3 regions of the Marinomonas sp. GJ51-14 genome follow, and region 2 is predicted to be linked to each of the others. Evidence: predicted binding sites of a transcription regulator. Region 2 holds the regulator's gene; each other region holds the start of a gene.
What was found. Region 2 encodes sigma-54, which starts transcription at its own class of promoters, with help from an activator protein. Its sites were predicted from a motif close to TGGCACNNNNNTTGCTNT; they were not measured.
Positions count from the first base shown of each region.

Region 1: the regulator sigma-54 is predicted to act here: its motif matches at 1,496-1,513, upstream of AC0L3Y_RS07520 (ammonium transporter).
Region 3: the regulator sigma-54 is predicted to act here: its motif matches at 2,053-2,070, upstream of AC0L3Y_RS08235 (circularly permuted type 2 ATP-grasp protein).

Region 1 is NZ_CM147879.1:1,549,019-1,556,401, forward strand. It holds gene AC0L3Y_RS07515 (tRNA-uridine aminocarboxypropyltransferase) at 1-35, opposite strand, end outside; gene AC0L3Y_RS07520 (ammonium transporter) at 176-1,387, opposite strand; gene AC0L3Y_RS07525 (cold-shock protein) at 1,720-1,932, shown strand; gene AC0L3Y_RS07530 (glutathione S-transferase N-terminal domain-containing protein) at 2,060-2,221, shown strand; gene AC0L3Y_RS07535 (glutathione S-transferase C-terminal domain-containing protein) at 2,218-2,721, shown strand; gene AC0L3Y_RS07540 (outer membrane protein assembly factor BamD) at 2,730-3,572, opposite strand; gene rluD (23S rRNA pseudouridine(1911/1915/1917) synthase RluD) at 3,733-4,716, shown strand; gene pgeF (peptidoglycan editing factor PgeF) at 4,773-5,519, shown strand; gene clpB (ATP-dependent chaperone ClpB) at 5,641-7,383, shown strand, end outside.
Region 2 is NZ_CM147879.1:2,808,372-2,815,754, reverse strand. It holds gene AC0L3Y_RS13400 (calcium/sodium antiporter) at 1-404, shown strand, start outside; gene lptC (LPS export ABC transporter periplasmic protein LptC) at 404-982, shown strand; gene lptA (lipopolysaccharide transport periplasmic protein LptA) at 966-1,475, shown strand; gene lptB (LPS export ABC transporter ATP-binding protein) at 1,476-2,201, shown strand; gene AC0L3Y_RS13380 (RNA polymerase factor sigma-54) at 2,277-3,752, shown strand; gene ptsN (PTS IIA-like nitrogen regulatory protein PtsN) at 3,770-4,219, shown strand; gene AC0L3Y_RS13370 (HPr family phosphocarrier protein) at 4,229-4,498, shown strand; gene mgtE (magnesium transporter) at 4,573-5,859, shown strand; gene yjgA (ribosome biogenesis factor YjgA) at 5,866-6,399, shown strand; gene AC0L3Y_RS13355 (YhdP family protein) at 6,566-7,383, opposite strand, start outside.
Region 3 is NZ_CM147879.1:1,709,779-1,717,161, forward strand. It holds gene AC0L3Y_RS08230 (alpha-E domain-containing protein) at 1-406, opposite strand, end outside; gene AC0L3Y_RS08235 (circularly permuted type 2 ATP-grasp protein) at 409-1,863, opposite strand; gene AC0L3Y_RS08240 (FAD-dependent monooxygenase) at 2,208-3,392, shown strand; gene AC0L3Y_RS08245 (Na+/H+ antiporter NhaC family protein) at 3,586-4,899, shown strand; gene AC0L3Y_RS08250 (DMT family transporter) at 5,204-6,049, shown strand; gene AC0L3Y_RS08255 (efflux RND transporter periplasmic adaptor subunit) at 6,342-7,383, shown strand, end outside.

The DNA.
Region 1 (7,383 bases), 1.3 Mb from region 2:
AATTCTTCAGTGTGAGTGAGTAGCCAAATCTTCATATAACGCTCTTTTTATCCCTTTAAATAAAACATTATATCCAGCTTTATCAGAGTAGGAAAAGATTGTTGTAAGAAAGCACAGTACTGTTTTAATTCATCCAAATAATAACTTTGTTAAAACAGTACTGATTTTTCTTGTTTTATTCTTTACCGATGGAGCCTATTTTATGGATAGATAAATCTGCACCATTAAACTCATCTTCTTCATTAAGACGTAAGCCACTAATGGCTTTTACGGCACCGTAAACGATAAAACCACTTAGTACTGCGAAAAGTGCTCCGCCTAGACTACCTATTAATTGAGATGCGACGCTAACGCCTCCTAGGCCGCCCATGACTTCAGATCCGAAGAATCCAGTAGCGATTCCTCCCCATAAGCCGCATACTCCATGTAAAGGCCATACGCCCAGTACATCGTCCGTATGTTTGAATTTTTTCTGAATGTATGTGAATAGGAGTGTAAAAATAGCACCAGCGAATACGCCTGTTATTAGCGCGCCAATAGGATGCATAATGTCTGATCCAGAACACACAGCAACTAATCCTGCTAGTGGACCGTTATGGATAAAGCCAGGATCATTTTTACCAAAAATCATGGCGGCAATAATGCCTCCAACCATTGCCATAAGGGAATTAACAGCAACTAAACCACTGATACCGTCAAGTGTTTGAGCAGACATTACGTTAAAACCAAACCAACCTATGCATAGAATCCAGGCGCCTAGGGCGAGAAAAGGAATGTTTGATGGTGCGAACGCAACAAGCTTTCCATGCCTAAAGCGTCCGTTTCGAGTGCCAAGTAATATTATCGCAGCGAGGGCGACCCAGCCTCCAAAAGCATGCACGACAATAGACCCTGCAAAGTCGTGGAAGGGCGCACCAAATTGATTTTCTAGCCAGTCTTGAATACCATAATTACCATTCCATGCGATACCTTCCATAAATGGATAAGCAATACCAACAATGGCGGCAGCTGATATTAGCATAGGGTAAAATTTCGCTCGCTCTGCAACACCACCAGAAATAATTGCTGGTATGGCTGCTGCAAATGTCATTAGGAAGAAAAACTTAACTAATTTATATCCATGCTCCTGTGACAGGATTACGGCACTGTCAAAAAAATTTATTCCATAAGCAATTTGATACCCAACGAAAAAGTACACAAGTGCTGAAACTGCAAAATCAGTCATGATTTTAACTAATGCATTAACTTGGTTCTTATGACGGACAGTACCAACTTCTAAAAAAGCAAAACCTGCGTGCATGGCAAAAACCATGATGGCACCGAGTAATATGAAAAGAGTGTTTGAGCTTGAGATTAAAGTTTCTACTGCATTGCTTGTGGGAATCACGTTCCTCTCCTGTTTGTTGCACCAAAATGGGATGTTTGTATTTCTAATTGCCCCTTTTGTGCTCTTTTTGTTTGTTTTTATATGTTTTTACTTTGGATTCTTTACGGATAAGCAAAAAATGTTCCACTAACGCTTATGTTTGGTGCTTTTTTATTGCTTAGTGCACTAATGTGGTGTTTTTTGGTTTTTATTCTTAAGTGTTCTTATAGGCGTTAAATAAAGAGTTATTAAAAATAGTAGACATTGAAAATGAAATATAAAGAACTTCTATTTTGGTTTCTTTTATATTCAGTTAACCTTTGCTTTCTCATTATTATTAAAAGGAAATTAATATGTCTGCACATTTAGTATTTGGTATTGTTAAATGGTTTAATGATGAAAAAGGATTTGGTTTTATTGAGCAAGAAGATGGTCCGGATGTTTTTGTTCACTTTCGAGCAATAAATGGCAGTGGCCGTCTTACTTTACTGGAAGGCCAGAAAGTGTCTTTTGAAGTGACTCAAGGGCAGAAGGGGCCACTGGCTGAAAATGTAACCATTGCTTAATTGAGTTTATCTAGATAAACCATACACTTTAGCGTTTCTCTTTCCATGTGGGCCGTTTGAGTTGTATGGTTTTTTATTTTACAGATGTTTAATTTAATATTTTTTGATAAATAATTTTGGAGTCTTCTTGTTACCTATACTGTATTCATTTAGACGCTGCCCATATGCAATCAGAGCGAGATATACCATTGCTATTTTAGATGCCTCTGTTGAATTGAGAGAGGTTTCCTTAAAATCTAAGCCACAAGCTCTATTGTCTTTGGGGGGCGCTCTAGCGTTCCTCAGTTGATTGATGCTGAAGGTGTTAGATATCCAGAAAGCTTAGATATTATGTTATGGGCTTTATCACAGTTTTATGAATCTCCAGTGTCTCGTGCTCTCTGGCCGGAATCGATAGTGCAGAGAAATAACATGATGGTCTGGGTTAGGTATAACGATCGATTTTTTAAATATTGGCTAGATCGCTATAAATATGCAGATCGATTTCCTGAATTTAGTGAAGCGCATTATCGTAATAAAGGGGAGATTTTCTTGAAACGTTTAGATAAGCGTTTGGGGAAACGAGTTTTTTTATTTGGTGATGAATGTTGTCTTGCTGATATTGCTATTTTTCCATTCGTGCGTCAATTTGCTGCAGTCCGTTCTGATTGGTTTCAATTGTCTGAATATAACCATGTAAAAAACTGGTTAAATTATTTTCTAAATTCAGATGTCTTTAAAAAAATAGTTATGAAGAAAATATCACCGTGGGAAGCAGGGCAAGAAACTATCTTCTTCCCTGCTATTTAGATTTTCTATTAATCAATTAACCCAAATGTAATCCAATAAAGAAAGCTTGGATCTGCATCACTTGGAAGTTCAAGTTGAATGAAATTTCCTTCTTTATCTATGTGTAAGGAATCCGGGAAGCTTTGCTTCAAAACCATTAAGCTTGCTTGTGCCAAACTTGTTTGCTGTAGGTCGTTATAGGATTGAACATTAATGGCGAGAGCATCTTCTACTGCAGCCGTGCTTGGGTAATTCTTAATCACTTCTTGGCTTCGGCGTAATGCTGAAAGAGGCGCTTTTCTTTTTAAATAATAGCTAGCTACCGTTAACTCATGTCGTGCGACCATTTCACGCAAATAATACATTCTTGCTTTTGCATCAGGTGCGTAGGTGTTATTCGGGAAACGAGAAGTGAAGTCGGCAAGTTCATTAAATGCTTTAGATAGTTCTTTTGCATCTCTTTCACTTGGATCTTGGTCTAAGTAACGTGATAACAAGCTTTCTGCACCCTTATAGGTAGATAGAGCTCGCATATAATAAGCATAACCAAGTGAGTCATGCTCTGGATGATTTTTTATAAATCTTTCTGCTGTAGCGTGGGCTGCGATATGTTCGCCAGCCTCTATTTGTGCGTAGATTAAATCCAATTCGGCGCGTGTGCTGAATTCGCCAAATGGGTATCGAGAGTCTAAATCCTTTAAATGTTTTATGGCTGTGCTAGGAAGGTCGTCTTCCAGTGCTTGCTGAGCTTTGTCGTAATAAACTCGCTCAGGAAGGTCTGGTTCTTGTACCGGTTTACTTGAACAAGCCACAATGAATAAAGAAAAACTTACTATTCCAGAGAATCGGAGCAACGAGTGATGAAATCCCATGTATAATCAAAACCTTGATATGGTAGTAGATTAGCCTCAATCGGCATTTTGTAGCGTTTTATTGCGAATATATGATGAAGAGCAGGCGCTACACGTTTTTTCACTTTCAAGTTCAATGATAAAATCAATGAACTGAAAATAATAGATTAAAGTACATTGTATGGCAGAGCGCATAGTAAAAGAAGCCCAAGTTCCTTTCGATTTAGGTGGCAACCGGTTTGATCAAATTTCAACGGAATTATTTAGCGATTATTCTCGTTCTCGAATCCAAAGTTGGATTAAAGAAGGTGTTCTAAAAGTTGACGGCAAAGTTACGAAGCCGAAGGAAAAACTGTTCGGAGGAGAAACGGTCACTCTTGATATTGTTATCGAAGCTCAAGAGGATCATGAAGCGCAAGAAATGGCACTTGATATTGTCTATGAAGATGATGATATTCTTATTGTTAATAAGCCTGCTGGCTTAGTTGTTCATCCAGCGGTTGGTAACCGTGATGGCACTTTAATGAATGCCATTCTACATCATGCGCCTGAAACTGCTCATATACCTCGTGCGGGTATTGTCCATCGTCTTGATAAAGAAACGACTGGGTTGATGGTGGTTGCAAAAACCTTGGTTGCCCAAACTGATTTAGTGTCCCAGTTACAAGAGCGCAGCATGGGACGTGAATATGAAGCAATTTCTATTGGGATCATGACTGGCGGTGGCATGGTTGATGAGCCAATTGGTCGTCATCCACATAATCGTCAGAAACAAGCTGTTGAGCCTGTACGTGGAAAAAATGCGGTTACACATTATCGTTTAGTTGAACGCTTTAAAAACCATACTCATATTCGTCTAAAATTAGAAACGGGACGAACGCATCAAATCCGTGTGCATATGGCCTTTATTCAATACCCATTGGTTGGAGACCCTCAGTATGGCGGTCGCCTCAAGATGCCGAAAGCTTGTTCTCAAGAGCTGCAGGAAGAACTGCGTAAATTTCGTCGACAAGCATTGCATGCCAAAAGACTAGAGCTTGCTCATCCAGTTACTGGTGAATGGATGGAGTGGGAAGTAGATCTGCCTGATGATATGAAAAAACTCTTGGCTGCCCTCAAAAGGGATATGGTGGAGTCTGGAAGTGATGACTCTGAGTACTTTTAGTTTATAAGGCAGCTTCGGCTGCCTTTTTATTTTATGTTTATTGCGCAGAGGTTTTAATGTCTTCTAATGCATTTTCTTTTATAACTCCTACTTGGCCTGCTCCGTCATCCGTTCGAGCCTACGTTTCAACTCGGATTGGAGGCAAAAGTGATCAGCCTTTTGATAGCTTGAATTTAGGGCTTCATGTTAAGGATGACCCTGATGTCGTTAACCAGAATCGTAATTTATTTTCTTCTTATGTTGATATGCCAAATACGACAGTTTGGTTGAACCAGGTGCATGGAACAGATGTTGTAAATTTGCCTTGTGATAGCTTGCCCGATAGTGCTGATGCGGCTTTTTCAGAAGTTAAAGAGCAAGTTTGTGCTGTATTGACGGCAGATTGTTTGCCGGTCTTTTTTTGTAATAAATCAGGTTCTCAGGTTGCGGTAGCTCATGCCGGTTGGAGAGGATTATGCGCTGGAGTATTAGAAGCAACATTAGAGTGTTTTGATGAAAAAGAAGCAGTTATGGTTTGGTTTGGGCCTGCGATTGGTCCTACTGCTTTTGAAGTTGGTGAAGAAGTAAAAGAAGCATTTACGGATGTGCTTCCTGAAGCAGAAGCGGCTTTTCAAGCTGCGCAAGATGAAGGTAAGTGGTTAGGTGATCTTTATCTATTGGCTCGACAGAGGTTGGTTGCAGCCGGTGTGACAGCCATTTATGGTGGCGATTATTGTACGTACAGTGATGAAGCGACTTTTTTCTCTTATCGGCGTGAGGCAAAAACAGGGCGGATGGCTTCAGTTATATGGATTGGCGAGTAAAATAAATATGATTTCTTGACGGGTGTCAAATAAATGACACTCGAGATCTTGAAAAGCTGTCTTTGGGAACTATTAAGTTTTTAATTGAAAAATTCCTATTATTTACAAAGGATGTCACGTCATGCGTATAGATCGTTTAACCAGTAAATTACAGCTAGCTCTTTCTGATGCCCAGTCCGTTGCACTTGGGCAAGATCATTCTTATATCGAAGCCCTTCATTTAATGATTGCCTTGTTAGATCAACAGGGCGGAAGCACTAGACCTATTTTACAGCAAGCTGGTGTTGCCGTTACTAAATTCCGTGAAAGCTTGAATGAGCTTTTGTCTCGCTTACCTAAAGTAAAAGACCATGATGGCAATATTCAAATGTCACCAGAGCTAGGTCGTCTGCTTAATTTGGCAGACAAAGAAGCTCAAAAACGTAAAGATCAATATATTTCCTCGGAATTGGTTTTGATGGCAATGTTTGATGGCAAAGATGACTTAGCTAAAGCATTGAAAGCTAGTGGTGTCACAAAGGCGGATATCGCTGTTGTGATTGATAGTGTTCGTGGTGGAGATTCTGTGAACGATCCTGATGCAGAAGAAAATCGCCAAGCTCTAGATAAATACACAGTTGATCTTACTGAAAGGGCTGCACAAGGTAAGCTTGATCCTGTTATTGGGCGAGATGACGAAATACGTCGTACGATCCAAGTATTACAGCGTCGCCGTAAAAATAATCCTGTTTTGATTGGTGAGCCTGGTGTAGGTAAGACGGCCATTGTTGAAGGTTTAGCTCAACGTATTATCAATGGAGAAGTGCCTGAAGGTTTAAAAAACAAACGTGTTTTATCTCTCGATATGGGGGCATTAATTGCTGGGGCAAAATATCGTGGTGAATTTGAAGAGCGTTTAAAGGCTTTATTAAATGAGCTTTCTAAACAAGAAGGCCAAATTATCTTATTTATTGATGAGATTCACACTATGGTCGGGGCAGGTAAATCAGAAGGCTCTATGGATGCTGGAAACATGCTTAAGCCTGCATTAGCGCGTGGAGAGTTGCATTGTGTTGGTGCCACCACATTAGATGAATACCGCCAATATATTGAAAAAGACGCCGCTTTAGAAAGGCGTTTCCAGAAAGTGCTTGTTGAGGAGCCAACCGTATTAGACTCAATTGCTATTTTGCGAGGTTTGAAGGAGCGCTATGAGGTGCATCATGGTGTTGATATTACTGATTCAGCCATCATTGCCGCAGCAAAACTATCTCAACGATATATTACCGATCGTCAGCTTCCGGACAAAGCAATTGATTTGATTGACGAGGCGGCAAGTCGTATTAGGATGGAGATGGACTCTAAACCAGAAGATATGGATCGTTTAGAGCGTCGTTTAATTCAGTTAAAAATTGAAAAAGAAGCCCTTAAAAAAGAAAAAGATAAAGCGTCCAAGATGCGTTTAGTTGAGCTTGATGATGAAATCGAGCTTTTACAAAAGCAATTTTCAGATTTAGAAGAAATTTGGAATGCTGAAAAAGCGGCGGTTCATGGTGCACAGAAACTGAAAGAAGAATTAGAGTCGGTGCGTCACGAAATGGAAGAAGCGCGTCGTAACGGTAATCTCGCGAAGATGTCTGAGTTTCAGTATGGTGTCATCCCTATGCTTGAAGCGGAAATAGAAAAGGCCAGTCAAGAAGAAGAAAACACTGAAACTCGTTTATTGAAGCGTAGGGTAACAGAAGAAGAAATTGCGACTGTAGTGTCACGATGGACAGGGATTCCAGTAGATAAAATGCTGGAAGGGGAGCGAGATAAATTATTACGTATGGAAGATGCTCTGCACGAATCTGTTATGGGGCAGAATGAGGCAGTTTCAGCTGTT
Region 2 (7,383 bases):
TAGTTTGGGGGGCAATTGGCATTGCAACCAACCTTGGCGTTAGTGAGCTGGTTATTGGCCTAACAATTGTCGCTATTGGCACCAGCCTTCCTGAGTTGGCAGCATCAGTAAGCAGCGTGAGAAAAGGTCACCACGATATTGCAATTGGTAATATTTTAGGCTCTAACATCTTCAACCTCGCTACGGTATTGCCTTTGCCAGCTTTAATTGCTCCAGGTCTAGTTGACGCAAATATCCTTAGCAGGGATTATCCATGGGTACTAGGACTAACTGTAGCGTTGGCTTTAGCTATCTATTTATTTAAGAAAAGTAAAAACAATAGCATACCCAAATGGATAGGTTTACCACTACTAGCCTCTTATGCCATGTATTTATTCATCATTAGTACAAGTAGTTCAATGTAATGTTCAACATTAACAAATTATTTTCATTAAAATCATTTTCGCTTTTTGTCATTGTATTTGCATTGGCTGCCTTTTTGTTTTGGTATGGTTCGAAACCAACACAAAATTTGGTAAAAACAGAATCACTAAAAAGCTCACCGGATTACTTCATTACAAAGGTAACAGTAAAAAGGTTTGATAATGATGGCTTTTTAATAGAAGAAACCAATGCGGATCAGACTCTTCACTACATCAACGAATCGAAGACTTTATTAGAAAAACCTGACACAAAACGCAATTCAAAGTCCGGCAGTTGGAGTGCAAGAGCAGATAAAGGGGTTATTGAAGACGGAAGTAATGATATCCTATTAACAGAAAATGCTAACGCGACAAAAAAGTACCTGACATCTGAAGATATCTCTCTCAGTGCAGATAGCGTTCACTACCTAGATAAAAAACAATCACTAACAAGCAGTGGAAATGCCAAGCTTTTCTCTACTCAAGGAGAAACCTCTGCTGATACAATTACCACTTTTATAAATTCAGAAGAAGTCATCATGACAGGATCTGTACGAGGAAAATATGAAACAGCTTATTAACTTTAGCGCTTTGCTTACCTCAGCTTTAATCGGCCAATATGCTTACGCACTTCCTGATGACACGAATAAACCATTAGAAATTCAAGCTGATGAAGCTTCATTCGACCAAAATACAGGCGAAGCGATTTATAAAGGCAATGTATTCATTAAACAAGGCTCTATTGAGATCGAAGCTCAATATCTAAGAGTCTCAACAGATCAAAGCTCTCGCAAATTCACCAGCCTAGAAGCAAGCGGTTCACCTGCAAAATTCAGCCAACAGGTAGACTGGAGCGGCAACATAGTTATCAGTAAAGGTGATGAAATCCATTATTCAACTAGCGAATCCAAACTTGAAATCATGGGTAACGGCTATTTAAGTCGCATGCAAAACTCTATTGCAGCCGACTACATTCTTTATATGATAGATGATGGTACGTTTAATGCTGAGAAAAAAGACACAGGACGTGTATCTATGACACTACAACCTCAAGCACCTAAGGCAACAAAATAGATGGCCTTACTAGAAGCAAGAAACCTAGCAAAGAGCTATAAAAAGAGACAGGTCGTAAAAGACGTTTCCATATCTGTTGAATCAGGACAAGCTGTTGGCTTACTTGGCCCTAATGGCGCAGGCAAAACGACCTGTTTTTATATGATAGTTGGCATGGTCGCCAACGATGCTGGCGGCATATTTATTGATGGTAATGATATTACTAATAACGCCATGCACACTCGAGCCCAAAAAGGTATTGGCTACTTACCTCAAGAAGCCTCTATCTTTCGCAAAATGTCTGTCGAAGATAACATTTTAGCCATATTAGAAACTCGTAAAAAATTAACAACAGCTGAACAACATTCTAGGCTGGAAGACCTTTTAGAAGAATTTCACATTACTCACATTCGGAAAAACCTAGGTATGGCACTGTCTGGTGGTGAGCGTCGAAGAGTTGAAATTGCAAGAGCTGTTGCAATGAACCCCAAATTTATATTACTGGATGAGCCTTTCGCCGGTGTAGACCCAATTTCTGTAGGTGATATCAAACTGATAATCAAACACCTTCAAGAAAGTGGCATCGGTGTCTTAATTACCGATCATAACGTCCGGGAGACACTCGATATCTGTGATAAGGCCTACATTGTTGGTAACGGCTATATCATTGCGTCAGGAGATGCGGATACGGTCATCAATAATGAACAAGTCAAAAAGGTCTATTTAGGTGACGACTTCCGCTTGTAACCCCTTATCATTACTATAGAAAGGGAGTAGTATGCATAACTTGTTCCAATTCACTCAAACAAGAAGAGTTGCTCTATGAAGCAGTCTTTACAATTAAAACTCGGTCAACAGCTGACCATGACACCACAACTGCAACAAGCCATCCGCTTGCTGCAGCTTTCTACGTTAGATTTAAAACAAGAAATACATGAATTCCTTGAATCAAACCCTCTTCTTGAACTAGATGATGACGAACAACTTCATAATGAAATACCAGCCAGCATTGAATCTAAAAGCACTGACACTGTCCTTGATGCAAGTACCAGTGAAGAAGCTCGCGTAGAGTCTGAATGGACGGAAAACATTCCGGAAGAATTATCCATCGATAGTAACTGGGATGACACGTATCAAAGTTCAGCTGCAGTAAGTGATAACAATAGTTATGAGGGTGATAGTGATTTTGAAAGCCGTAATGCTCCAGCAGAAAGCATCCAAGATCATTTAATCTGGCAATTAAACCTAACTCATATGTCTGATAGAGACATTGAAATCGCCTATGCCATTATTGAATGTGTTCAACCCGATGGCTATCTCAGTATATCAACAGATGAAATTTGGGAATCACTTGGCGTTGAGCTAGAAGACTTAGATATAGAAGAAGTGGTTGCCGTGCAGCATCGATTACAACGTTTTGACCCTGTTGGTGTTTGCTCGATTGATTTACGTGACTCCCTATTAGTGCAACTAGAAGCATTTCAAAATCATCCGCTTTATAAAAGCACTCACAACCTTATTGACCATTATTTACCTTTACTGGGTAACCGCGACTTTGTCCAACTAAGCCGCAAAACAAAACTCAAAGATGAAGCACTAAAAGAAGTTGTTGATTTAATCCAGCAACTTAATCCGCGTCCGGGTTCAGTCATTGATGTAGACGATACAGATTATGTTATCCCAGACGTATCGGTGAAAAAACGCAATGGGACTTGGCAGGTGGAACTAAATAATGACGCACTCCCACCGATTAAAATTAACGAAACCTATTCTGCAATGGCCACAACATCAGCCGCAACAACTGAAGATGTAAGCTATATTAAAACGTCTCTTCAAGAAGCCAAATGGTTTATGAAGAGTTTACAAAGCAGAAATGAGACATTATTAAAAGTAGCCAGTTGCATTGTTAGCAGACAAATTGATTTCTTCGAATTAGGTGAAGAAGCAATGAAACCTATGGTCCTTCATGATGTTGCCGAAGAAGTTGGCATGCATGAATCGACAATATCCAGGGTGACAACACAGAAATATATGCACACCCCTAAAGGTATTTTTGAACTTAAATATTTCTTCTCAAGCCATGTTAATACAGCATCTGGAGGAGAATGTTCTTCTACCGCAATACGAGCTATGATTAAAAAGCTTGTTGCTGATGAGCCTGCGAAAAAACCATTAAGTGATAATAAGCTAGCCACTATATTGGCTGACCAAGGCATACAGGTTGCACGACGAACTGTTGCCAAATATCGTGAGGCGATGAACATCCCTCCTTCCAATGAACGTAAGCGATTGATCTAAACGGATACCATTTTAATATGTCATTAAAATCATTATTAAAAGCTGAGCTAGTTTTAGCAAAGCAAGATATTGTTAGTAAAAAACGCGTTCTAGAAAGCTTGTCTGAAGTAGCATCAAATCGCCTCCATTGCGATAATGAAGCCGTATATGATGCACTATTAGGACGAGAAAAACTTGGCAGCACAGGCATTGGTAATGGTATAGCCATTCCACACTGCCGCCTAGAATCAGCAAACCATACTGCAATTGTGGTTATGTCACTACAAAATCCTATTGATTTTGATTCAATTGACAAAAGAGCTGTTGATCTCATTTTTGCATTAATTGTTCCCCCCCATGAATGTGATGAACATTTAGCAACGCTTGCCCAGATTGCTGAACTTGCCCAATCCCCTCAGGCACTAGATAAATTACGAACTGCTCAAACTAATGAAGATCTATTTAATATATTTGAGTCATTAATATAGGACAAATACATGCAAGAAGTGTCTGTTACAATCATCAATAAATTAGGCTTGCATGCCCGTGCCGCCGGGAAACTTGTAGAAACGACCACTCGCTTCTCTTGCGATATCACCATTGAAAAAGAAGGCCGTAATGTAGATGGAAAAAGCATCATGGCAATGATGATGCTGGCTGCTGGTAAAGGCACGGAAATATTAGTAAAAACAAATGGAGAAGATGAAGAGGAAGCTATTAAAGCTATTATTGAGCTAATTAATAATCGTTTTGGTGAAGACGAGTAAAACCTACATGTCAGAAAAAAACGACTTTAGCCCACCTTCAAACGGTCACCGAATCACTCGAATCCGGTACCACAATGCAGATCCGTTATTTACTTAACGGAGCCTTACCCGCACAAGATGTTGCTAGACTATTAGAGTCCTCCCCACCAAAAGAGCGAAAACTTCTCTGGGAGCTAATAGACACAAAAAACGAAGGCGAAGTCCTACAGTATCTAAGTGAAGATATTGGCGCTCATTTCATGAAAAGCATGGATACTGAGCGACTTATTGCTGTCTCTGAAAATTTTGAGAGTGATGACCTCGCCGATTTACTTCAACACCTTCCAGAAACGATTGTAAAAGAAGTACTTGCGTCAATGACCACGCAGGACAGGATGCGAGTAGAAGCACTATTAAGCTACTCAGAAGATTCTGCCGGCGGCTTGATGAACACGGACACCATCACTATCCGTCCCAACATTACCATAGACATTGTTTTTCGCTACTTACGTAGGCATAACACATTACCAGATATGACAGACAATCTATTGGTTGTCAGTCGTTCCGACCGATTATTAGGAACGCTACCCCTTACAAAATTATTAGTGTCAGATGCTAACGCGACCGTTCGCGACATCATGGAAACAGAGTTTACCGTTATAGAAGCAGAAACCACAGCCAGTGAAGTAGCACAACTATTTGAAAAAATGGATCTTGTCTCAGCTCCTGTAATTGATGGTAAAAGCAAGAAACTATTAGGTCGTATTACTATTGATGATGTGGTGGATGTCATTCGTGATGAAGCTGAACACTCCATGTTAAGTATGGCTGGACTTGATGATGATGAGGATACTTTCTCCCCCATCATGAAAACAACCAAAAGGCGCGCCGTATGGCTTGGTGTTAATCTAATTACAGCCTTCATCGCTTCTTATGTGATTGGCTTATTTCAAAACACCCTTGACCAAGTTGTTGCCCTAGCTATTTTGATGCCTATTGTGGCAAGTATGGGAGGGATTGCCGGATCACAGGTATTAACTCTCGTTATTCGCGGTATTGCCCTAGATCAAATTGGTGCTACCAATACTCGCTGGCTATTAAACAGAGAGCTTATTGTTGGCCTTCTTAATGGTCTATTATGGGCAACAGTTATCGCCGCACTTACTGCACTTTGGTTTGACAACATAAAGATTGCCTATATCATTGCTGCTGCTACGATAATAAATCTGCTATTTGCGGCGACCACTGGTACACTTCTGCCGATTTTCTTAAAAAAAATTGGCGTAGATCCCGCATTGGCTGGCAGCGTAATTTTGACAACAGTGACCGACGTGGTAGGTTTTCTATCTTTTCTCGGCCTCGCTACTATCTTTTTAATATAGGTTCCCATGACAGACTTCGATCAACTTGAAAATGAAGACGAAATCCCTAAAAGCAAAACCCAGATAAAACGTGAAGTAGAAGCGTTACAAGATCTTGGTAAAAAAATGCTTGAACTTAGTAAAAACCAACTCAAAAAAGTCGAAATGTCAGAAACACTTCGCGATGCATTCATTGAAGCTGGCCGCATTAAGAAACATGAAGCTATGAGAAGACATTTGCAATACATTGGCAAAGTCATGAGAACGGAAGATCACGAAGCCATTGCTCAGCGTGTAGCACTATTTGACTCCACATCAGCGGCATACAATAAGTTATTCCATCAATTAGAAGTTAAGCGAGATGCTTTGATTGGTGAAAATAGTAAAGAGGTTTTGTCCCAGTATTTAGATGAAAACCCTGAAATTGAAGAAATTCAACTTCTTAGACAATTAATTCGACTATCTCAAAAAGAAGCATCACAAGAAGGCAGTACAACAACAAATCGCAAGAAACTATTTCGCTTTTTACGTGAAGCAGAAGAAAAACGCTTAGGGCTATAGAGCTTTTAAAGCGACATTAATCTTAATAAAAAGGCTCAGCTTGCTAATTATACAAGCTGAGCCTTTTTATTAAGATCCAAGAGTAAAAGATAAAGCGCCATTCAACACAACAATGATCATTACAGAAAATAACCGTTAACACACTTCCAAACCAAAAAAACTCTCACTATTTGGATTTATCTAACGGCTTGTATTTTATTGGCGTCATCGTTGGACTATCAAAAGAGCCTTCCACTTTATACTGTACACTGGTTACTTTTGACAGCTGGTCACCAATCAGTTTATCAGTTATATAAAGCAAACCCGCAAGCTGTGGAGTTCCCCACAAAAGACCAGCAATCGGCAAAGCTCCCGTGAGAGGAAAGGTTGCAGTTAATGTTTCATCTAGGGTTTCGTCCACTATATTAGCCTTACCAGTTAAAGAAAGTATAGCCGAAGGCGAGTCTATGGTGATAGGTGAAGTTGTTTTTAAAATACCAGCACTTATAGAAAGCTCTCCACTAAAATCATCATAAGTAAGTCCCGGTTGATACATATCAGAAAAATCAAGTGATAGCCTCCTAGTTAAAGCCCCAGCATTAAAAACACCCAAGAACTTCAAAAAAGCAGGTAATTCATCCACTTTACTAAAATTACCGTCTTCAGCAGAAAAACTAATACGTCCATCAATAGATGGCCTATCAAGGAAAAAAGGATGTCCTTTCCAATCAAGAGCCACATCAATTTGATATTTTTTCGAAGATACAAAGGCCTCACTAGAAAACTTACCAGTCAGCTCAGATAAATCAGCCCCCATAGCAGCAATGCGTAAAGTCACATGGGAGTCCTCACCTTGGTCTAACCAAATAAGGCTGCCTTTCAAGTCACCTTTCTTTAATTCAGTAGAAATCGGATCTATACGAACATAATTACCATCTCGAGTAACCTTTAACTGCCAATCACCATAAGGCTGCTCATTAATATATAGCTGATCCGCAGCTAATG
Region 3 (7,383 bases), 1.1 Mb from region 2:
TGGTATTCAAGAAAAGATGTCGTTCTGAGCGGTTAATGCCTTGTTTGATATTTTTTTGAGCGTATAGATCTAGCTCGTTAATCAGTTCCCAGGTTTCTTTAGGCACCACATCACGAGTTGTTCGAATGTTTTCTCGAACCATTTTGAGTGAGGACAGCATGGAGCTGGCATTGGTGTCATCCGCTAATAAAAACTTCACCACATTACGCTCGTCTTTAACCTTGTAGCGTTGCTCAAAGAACTCTTCACCACTGAGGATTTCGATTAAATTATACCAAGACACTTCAATATCTTTGGGTAAGTCAAATAATAAATCGTCGTATACACTGACTAAACGAGCAATGTTTTCAACGCGTTCCAAATACCGTGCGCTCCAATATAAGCGTTCTGCGACTCTAGATAACATGATTATTGCCCCTTCGTTTCAACGATCCAAGTGTCTTTACTACCACCACCTTGGGACGAGTTCACGACCAAGGAACCTTTTTTCATTGCCACGCGAGTTAAACCGCCTGTGGTGACATACGTCTCTTTGGCTTGCAGTATGAAAGGGCGAAGGTCTAAATGACGAGGCTCTAAAACACCTTTCGAAATCAAGGTGGGTGCCGTCGATAGTTTTAACGTCGGTTGAGCAATGTAGTTACGAGGATGTTTGGTGATTAATTCAGCGAATAACGCTTGTTCTTTTTTCGTTGAATGTGGGCCAACTAGCATGCCGTAGCCGCCGGATTCATTAGCGGGTTTGACGACTAACTTATCCAGATTCTCCAATACATACGCACGTTGCTCTGGATCATCACATAGGAAGGTTTCTACGTTTTTAAGAATAGGCTCCTCGTTCAGATAGTAACGGATAATCTCAGGAACATAAGCGTAGACAACTTTGTCGTCGGCAACGCCAGCACCAGGAGCATTGGCTAGGGCCACGTTGCCATTGCGCCATGCGCGCATCAACCCCGCAACACCAAGAACTGATTCGCTGTCGAATACTTCTGGGTCAATAAATAAATCATCAATGCGACGATAAATAACGTCGACACGTTCAGGGCCATCGATGGTTTTCATGTAAACGCAGTCGTCGGTATCGACATATAAGTCGCTACCCTCGACCAACTCAGTACCCATTTGTTGGGCTAGAAAAGCATGTTCGAAATAGGCCGAATTATAAATTCCTGGGGTTAATACCACTATTTCAGGGTTTTCTATGTCTCTAGGAGATAGTGAGGCCAAGGTATCAAATAATTGGGAGGTATAATTATTGATTGGCAGTATGGATTCGTTTTCAAATAATTCAGGTAAAACGCGTTTTGTGATCGCACGGTTCTCTAGCATATAAGACACACCAGAAGGGACGCGCAAGTTATCCTCTAATACGTAAAAGTCGCCGTATTCATCACGCACCAAATCAGTACCGCAAATATGTGCCCAAACGCCATAAGCAGGAGAGACACCAACGCACTCTGGTCTGAAGTTCTTCGAGTCTTTTATAATGTGTTCGGGAATAATGCCGTCTTTGATGACGTTTTGATCGTGGTAAAGATCATTAATGAAAAGGTTTAGCGCGGTAAGTCGTTGTTTTAAGCCAGCTTCAGCGATTTTCCAATCGGAAGCTTGTATGGTTCGTGGCACTATGTCGAAGGGCCAGGCTCTGTCTATGTTGCCTTCTTCGGTATAAACCGTAAAACTGATGCCCATTTCTTGTATGGTCACTTCAGCGGTTGTACGACGTTTTTCTAATTCCTCTTCTGAAAGACTGTCTAAATATCCTAGAAGTTGTTTTGCAGGAGCTCTAGGGGCTCCTTTGTCATCAATTAATTCATCAAAGAAATCAGATGATTGGTATTGGCTTGTTAATGTATCCATGTATACCTCGTTCTCTTTACCAAACCGGAGCTAGGCGCTGTAATTATGTACATTTTTATGGGCGGTTTTTGTGCGCTCGCCCCATATTAGGGAGAATTGTTTCCTTTTTAATACTAGACCAGTCTTGGCCTTTGTGTTGTCTTGTCTTAATTGGTAGGTCACAGTAACAATGCGCTACTATTTGTAGATAAAGCAAGTATCGAGCCATGCTATTGATCAATATAGTGAATATTTGATTTTTATCTGGATGATATAGATCTGTTTTACTAAAGGTGTAATTCGCTACTATTGTGTTCAAACTTTATCAACGCATTGTTAATAGAAAGGAAAAGAAAGTGGAGCAGGTGAGTCGAGTCATTATTGCTGGGGCGGGTATCGGCGGATTGTGTTCTGCACTAGCGATGGCAAAGCAGGGTTTTGATGTGATGGTTTGTGAGCAAACCAAGCGCTTAGGTGAGGTTGGGGCTGGCTTACAGATTAGTCCTAATGCTTTTAAAGTGCTCCGTGAACTCGGTTTGGAATCGGCATTGCAGCCGTGTGCTTTTGTTCCTCAACGAGCCACGATGCGAGACTTTAAAACTGGTGAATATTACCTTGAAATCCCTTTGGCTGAGAAAACCATCAATCGTTATGGAGCACCTTATTGGCATTTGCATCGAGCGGACTTACACGGTGTTTTGGTTCAGGCTTGTATAGAGGCCGGTATCGAATTAATGCTTGGCGCCACGGTGACAGGTTATAAGGAAAATACAGAAGAAAACCAAGTCAGTTTATTTTTAGACGATGGACAAGAACTGATAGCGGACTTGTTGATCGGAGCGGATGGCATTCGCTCTAAAATCCGTGAGCAAATGTTAGGTCGTCAAAAAGCGACTTTTATGGGGCAAGTCGCATGGCGTGGCGTTATTCCTGTGAGTGACTTAAGCGTTGATATAAAACCGGACGCCTGTGTTTGGGTTGGGCCGAATCGTCATTTCGTTAGCTACTATTTACGTGGTGGCGAGTATGTCAATTTTGTCGCGGTCGAAGAGCGTAATGATTGGACGTCTGAATCATGGCGAGAAGAGGGGGATATAGAAGCGCTCAAACAAAGCTTTTCTGGATGGCACCCTGAAGTTACTGAATTACTGGCTGCTGCGAGTAGCACTTTTTTATGGGCATTAAATGGTCGCGATGAACTTCCTACATGGCACCAAGGTCGTGTGGTTTTACTTGGTGATGCTTGTCATCCTATGTTGCCCTTTATGGCGCAGGGGGCGGCGATGGCGATTGAAGATGCTTATGTATTGGCAAAATGCGTAGCGGGCTACAAAATGTCAGAAGCTTTGGTTGAGTACGAAAAAATTCGTAAACCACGCGCCACTAAAATTCAAAAAATGTCCAAAGCTAATGCGAGCTTGTATCACATGCATGGCGGTGTATTGGGGAAATTGAAGTTGAAAGCTTTGCAGGCCGCGTCTCACTTTATACCTGATGTTATTCAATCTAAACTGGATTCTGTTTATGGGCACGATGTCACTAAACCATAAAATGATGTTTATTACCTTTTGATCTTAACGTCGCTATCATAATATGTTTTTATTATATCTAAATTGATGATCTTCATGACAATTAATTATTAGTATCCGCATAGTCATTTTATTATCATCCGCCTCCTAACTGGAATGCAACGTCATAAGCGTTGCATTTTTCTTTAAATACAATCTGGAAACTTCAGACTATATGAATTCTAAATCTCCTTTGGCACTTTTGCCTCTGTTACTCTTTCTTGTTCTTTTTGTAGGCAGTGGGCTTTGGTATCAATCTGAAGGTGTGGATTTTGCCTTCTATCAAATTTCCGCTCCCGTTGCGATTTTACCTGCCATTGCTTTGGCCGTTTTATTAGGCAAAGGCAATTTTAATCAGCGTATTGAAACCTTTATCAAGGGGGTTGGTGATAACACTATTATCACCATGATTTTGATTTATCTATTGGCGGGTGCTTTTGCCAGTGTTGCCAAAAGTATTGGTGGCGTTGATGCAACAGTAAACTTTGGTTTGAGTATTGTTCCTGCATCTCTATTATTGCCGGGTTTGTTTGTTATTACGGCGTTTGTCGCAACATCGATGGGAACATCAATGGGCACTATCGCGGCAATTGCTCCGATTGCCATTGGCGTTGCAGAAGCAGCGGATCTTCCTCTTTTACTGACCGTCGGTACGGTGATTGGTGGTGCCATGTTCGGTGATAACTTGTCGATCATTTCGGACACTACCATTGCAGCAACACGAACGCAGGGTTGTGAGATGCGAGACAAGTTCCGTATGAACTTTAAAATCGCTTTGCCAGCGGCAATTGTGACCTTGGTGTGGCTGTTCTTTCAAAGTTCAAATGCTCAGATTACAGATATAAAAGAGTATGATTTGATTCGCGTATTACCTTATGTTGCTGTGTTAGGACTTGCTATTGCAGGTGTTAACGTTATCTTGGTGTTGTTTAGCGGCATCGTACTGGCGGGGGTTATTGGTTTCGTTGCACAAGCTGATTATTCTGTCGCGTCTTGGTCTGCTGATATTTATTCTGGCTACAGCAGTATGCAGGAAATCTTGATCTTGTCTTTGTTGATCGGTGGTCTTGGTGCTTTGATGAAGTCTCAAGGTGGTTTGAATTGGTTGGTTGGTGCCATCGAACGCATTAGTCGAGCTTTGGGGGCTAAAGAGGGCTCTACTCGTGCTGGAGAGTTGAGTATCAGTGCCTCAGTTGCACTCACAAATTTTTGCACAGCAAATAATACGGTTTCTATTCTAATTAATGGCTCTGTCGCTAAAGATATTGCAACGAAATATAACGTTGATCCAAAACGTAGTGCGAGTTTATTGGATATTTTTTCCTGTGTTACTCAAGGCATTTTACCTTATGGTGCACAGATTTTATTAGCATCTTCTTTGGCCAGTGTTTCGCCATTGTCACTAGTGGGTTATGTCCAATACAGCTGGTTATTAGGGCTCGCTGGGATTATCTCTATTGTGTTTTCCTGGCCTAAAGCGGTTAAGTAGTTCGAGGCTTTCATCTTAAGTTAGATGGAAATTAATATAGTAAAGTGTCTAAATGACACTTTGTAATGAAGCCCATATTACTGTTTCAAATAATTTGTATTTTAGTCTGACGGTTTAGAGACTGTCTTTGAAATACTTATAGTTTGAAAAGGGTAGTGTGGGCTTTTTTGTGGATTTTCTTTTTATTTCCCGCTTTTCTATTTTAACTTCTTGGTACACTCAGGTGTTTTTTTCTACTTAATATTACGTCGTATTTATAAGGAATATTTGTGAAGCAAGGGGGAGTTTTAAAGCAGAGCTGATTTTGATTTTAGTGACTATTTTGGCAGGTTTTGGTTGGATTTTCTCAAAAGAAGCCTTGGTTGGCTTGCCGCCGCTATTTTTTATGGCGACACGATTTATTCTTGCTGGCTTTGTTCTGTTTCTTATTGGTCGAAAATACTTCCGTGGTATCAAATGGGAGGATTTTAAACAAGCTATCTTGATTGGTGTTGTCATGGGCGTTGCTATGATGAGCTGGATAACGGGGCTTGATAAAGGTACTAATCTTGGTGTGGGGGCTTTTATTACCTGTCTTGGTGTTGTTTTCGTACCTATTATTGGTCGTCTTATATTTGGTATTCGACCACCTATGAGTATATGGGTAGCTTTGCCTGTTGCCGTTGTCGGTTTGGCATTTTTAGCACTTGGTAATGGTTTGAGTTTTGAGTTAGCGCATTTATATTTTTTAGGGACTGCAATTGCTATAGCGTTCCAGCTTAATCTTCTTTCTCGATTTTTAATGCGCATGCATGCTTTAGCATTAACCAGTATTCAATTACTTGTGGCTGGTTTTGTATTACTGAGTGTTTCTTTACCAACAGAAACATTACCACACAGTATTAGTATGAATGTTGCTGGCTGGTTTTTAGCCAGTGCTTTAGTTTCTACTAGTTTGCGTTACTTACTACAAACTTATGGTTTGAGTTTAACTCCTGTGAGCCACGGTGCTGTCATTATGAATTTGGAACCAGTGTGGGCTGCGATATTTGCTGTACTTTGGTTTAATGAGGTAATGACTTTGGGGCAAATGTTTGGTTGTTTTTTGATTTTTGTGGCTATGTTGGTAAGTCGTTGGACGCAAATTAAAGGTTTATTTAAGTCGCATTAGCCTTAATTTCTGGATGAATCATAGTTTTTTGATAGTAATTTAAAGTTAGGCTAATTCGCTGATCTTAAAATATATAGTTTTAGCAAATGGGTATTTATTAAATAATGCAAAAAAATGTATTTTTTAATACAAAATGGTCTGATGGCATTAATAATGCAGAAAATTGAAAGTCATTGAATGACGAAAAGTATGAATTTTCATTAATTTACACGTTTCATCCTACATTGTAGGTATTACTATCCATTATAGTAGTGACCAATGATTGTTTTTAATTTAAAAGGAACTCAAATAAATGCTCACAAAATTTAAATATGCTTCGGGTGCACTGTTGTTAGTGCTTCTAGTAGGTTGTCAAGAAGAGGCTAAACCTACTTCTACCGCTACTAAATTAGCTCCTAAGGTCGAAGTGGGTGTTGTGGTTATTGAACCCCAAAGAGTTGAATTAAAAACAGAATTACCAGGAAGAACCGCAGCGAGTCTTGTTGCTGAAATTCGACCTCAGGTTGGTGGCTTGGTAAAGCAGCGTTTATTTGAAGAAGGTCAGAGTGTTAAATCTGGTGATGTTCTTTACTCCTTGAATGATTCAACTTATGTATCATCTTACAAACAAGCACAAGCGGATTTAGATTCTGCAAATGCCATCTTGGCGGCCGCTCGTCAAACGGATAAACGATTCGCAGAATTACGTAAACAAAATAATGTTTCACAATCTGATACTGATAACGCGCATGTCGCATACCTTGAAGCTGTGGCAAATCAGAAGAAAGCGGAGGCAGCGTTGGAGAGTGCGAAAATCAATTTAGAGTACACTAAAATCACATCACCTATTGATGGTCGTATTGGTATTTCACAAGTCACGGTTGGTGCCTTGGTTACAGCAAGTCAAACAACTGCAATGACGACTGTGCGCTCTTTGGATCCTATCTATGTGGATCTATCTCAGACTAGTTTAGATCAATTAAACCAGCGTTCATTATTATTGAGCGATGATGTTGATATCGGCAGTAATAAAGTATCTCTGACGCTTGAAGACGGTACAACCTACAAGTATCCAGGCATTTTGAAAGCGCGTGAAGTAAGTGTTGATGAGTCAACGGGGAGTGTCACTTTACGTGCCGAGTTCCCTAACCCAGACAATCTATTACTACCTGGTATGTTTGTTCGTGGTGAAATACATGAGGCTACTTATAATTCAGCTATTTTAGTGCCTCAAAAAGGCGTGTCTCGTGATGTAAAAGGTAATCCAATTGCTTATGTTGTAAATGCAGACAACGTTATTGAAAAACGCATATTAGTAACAGCAAGAGCAATTGGTAATGAATGGTTAATTACTT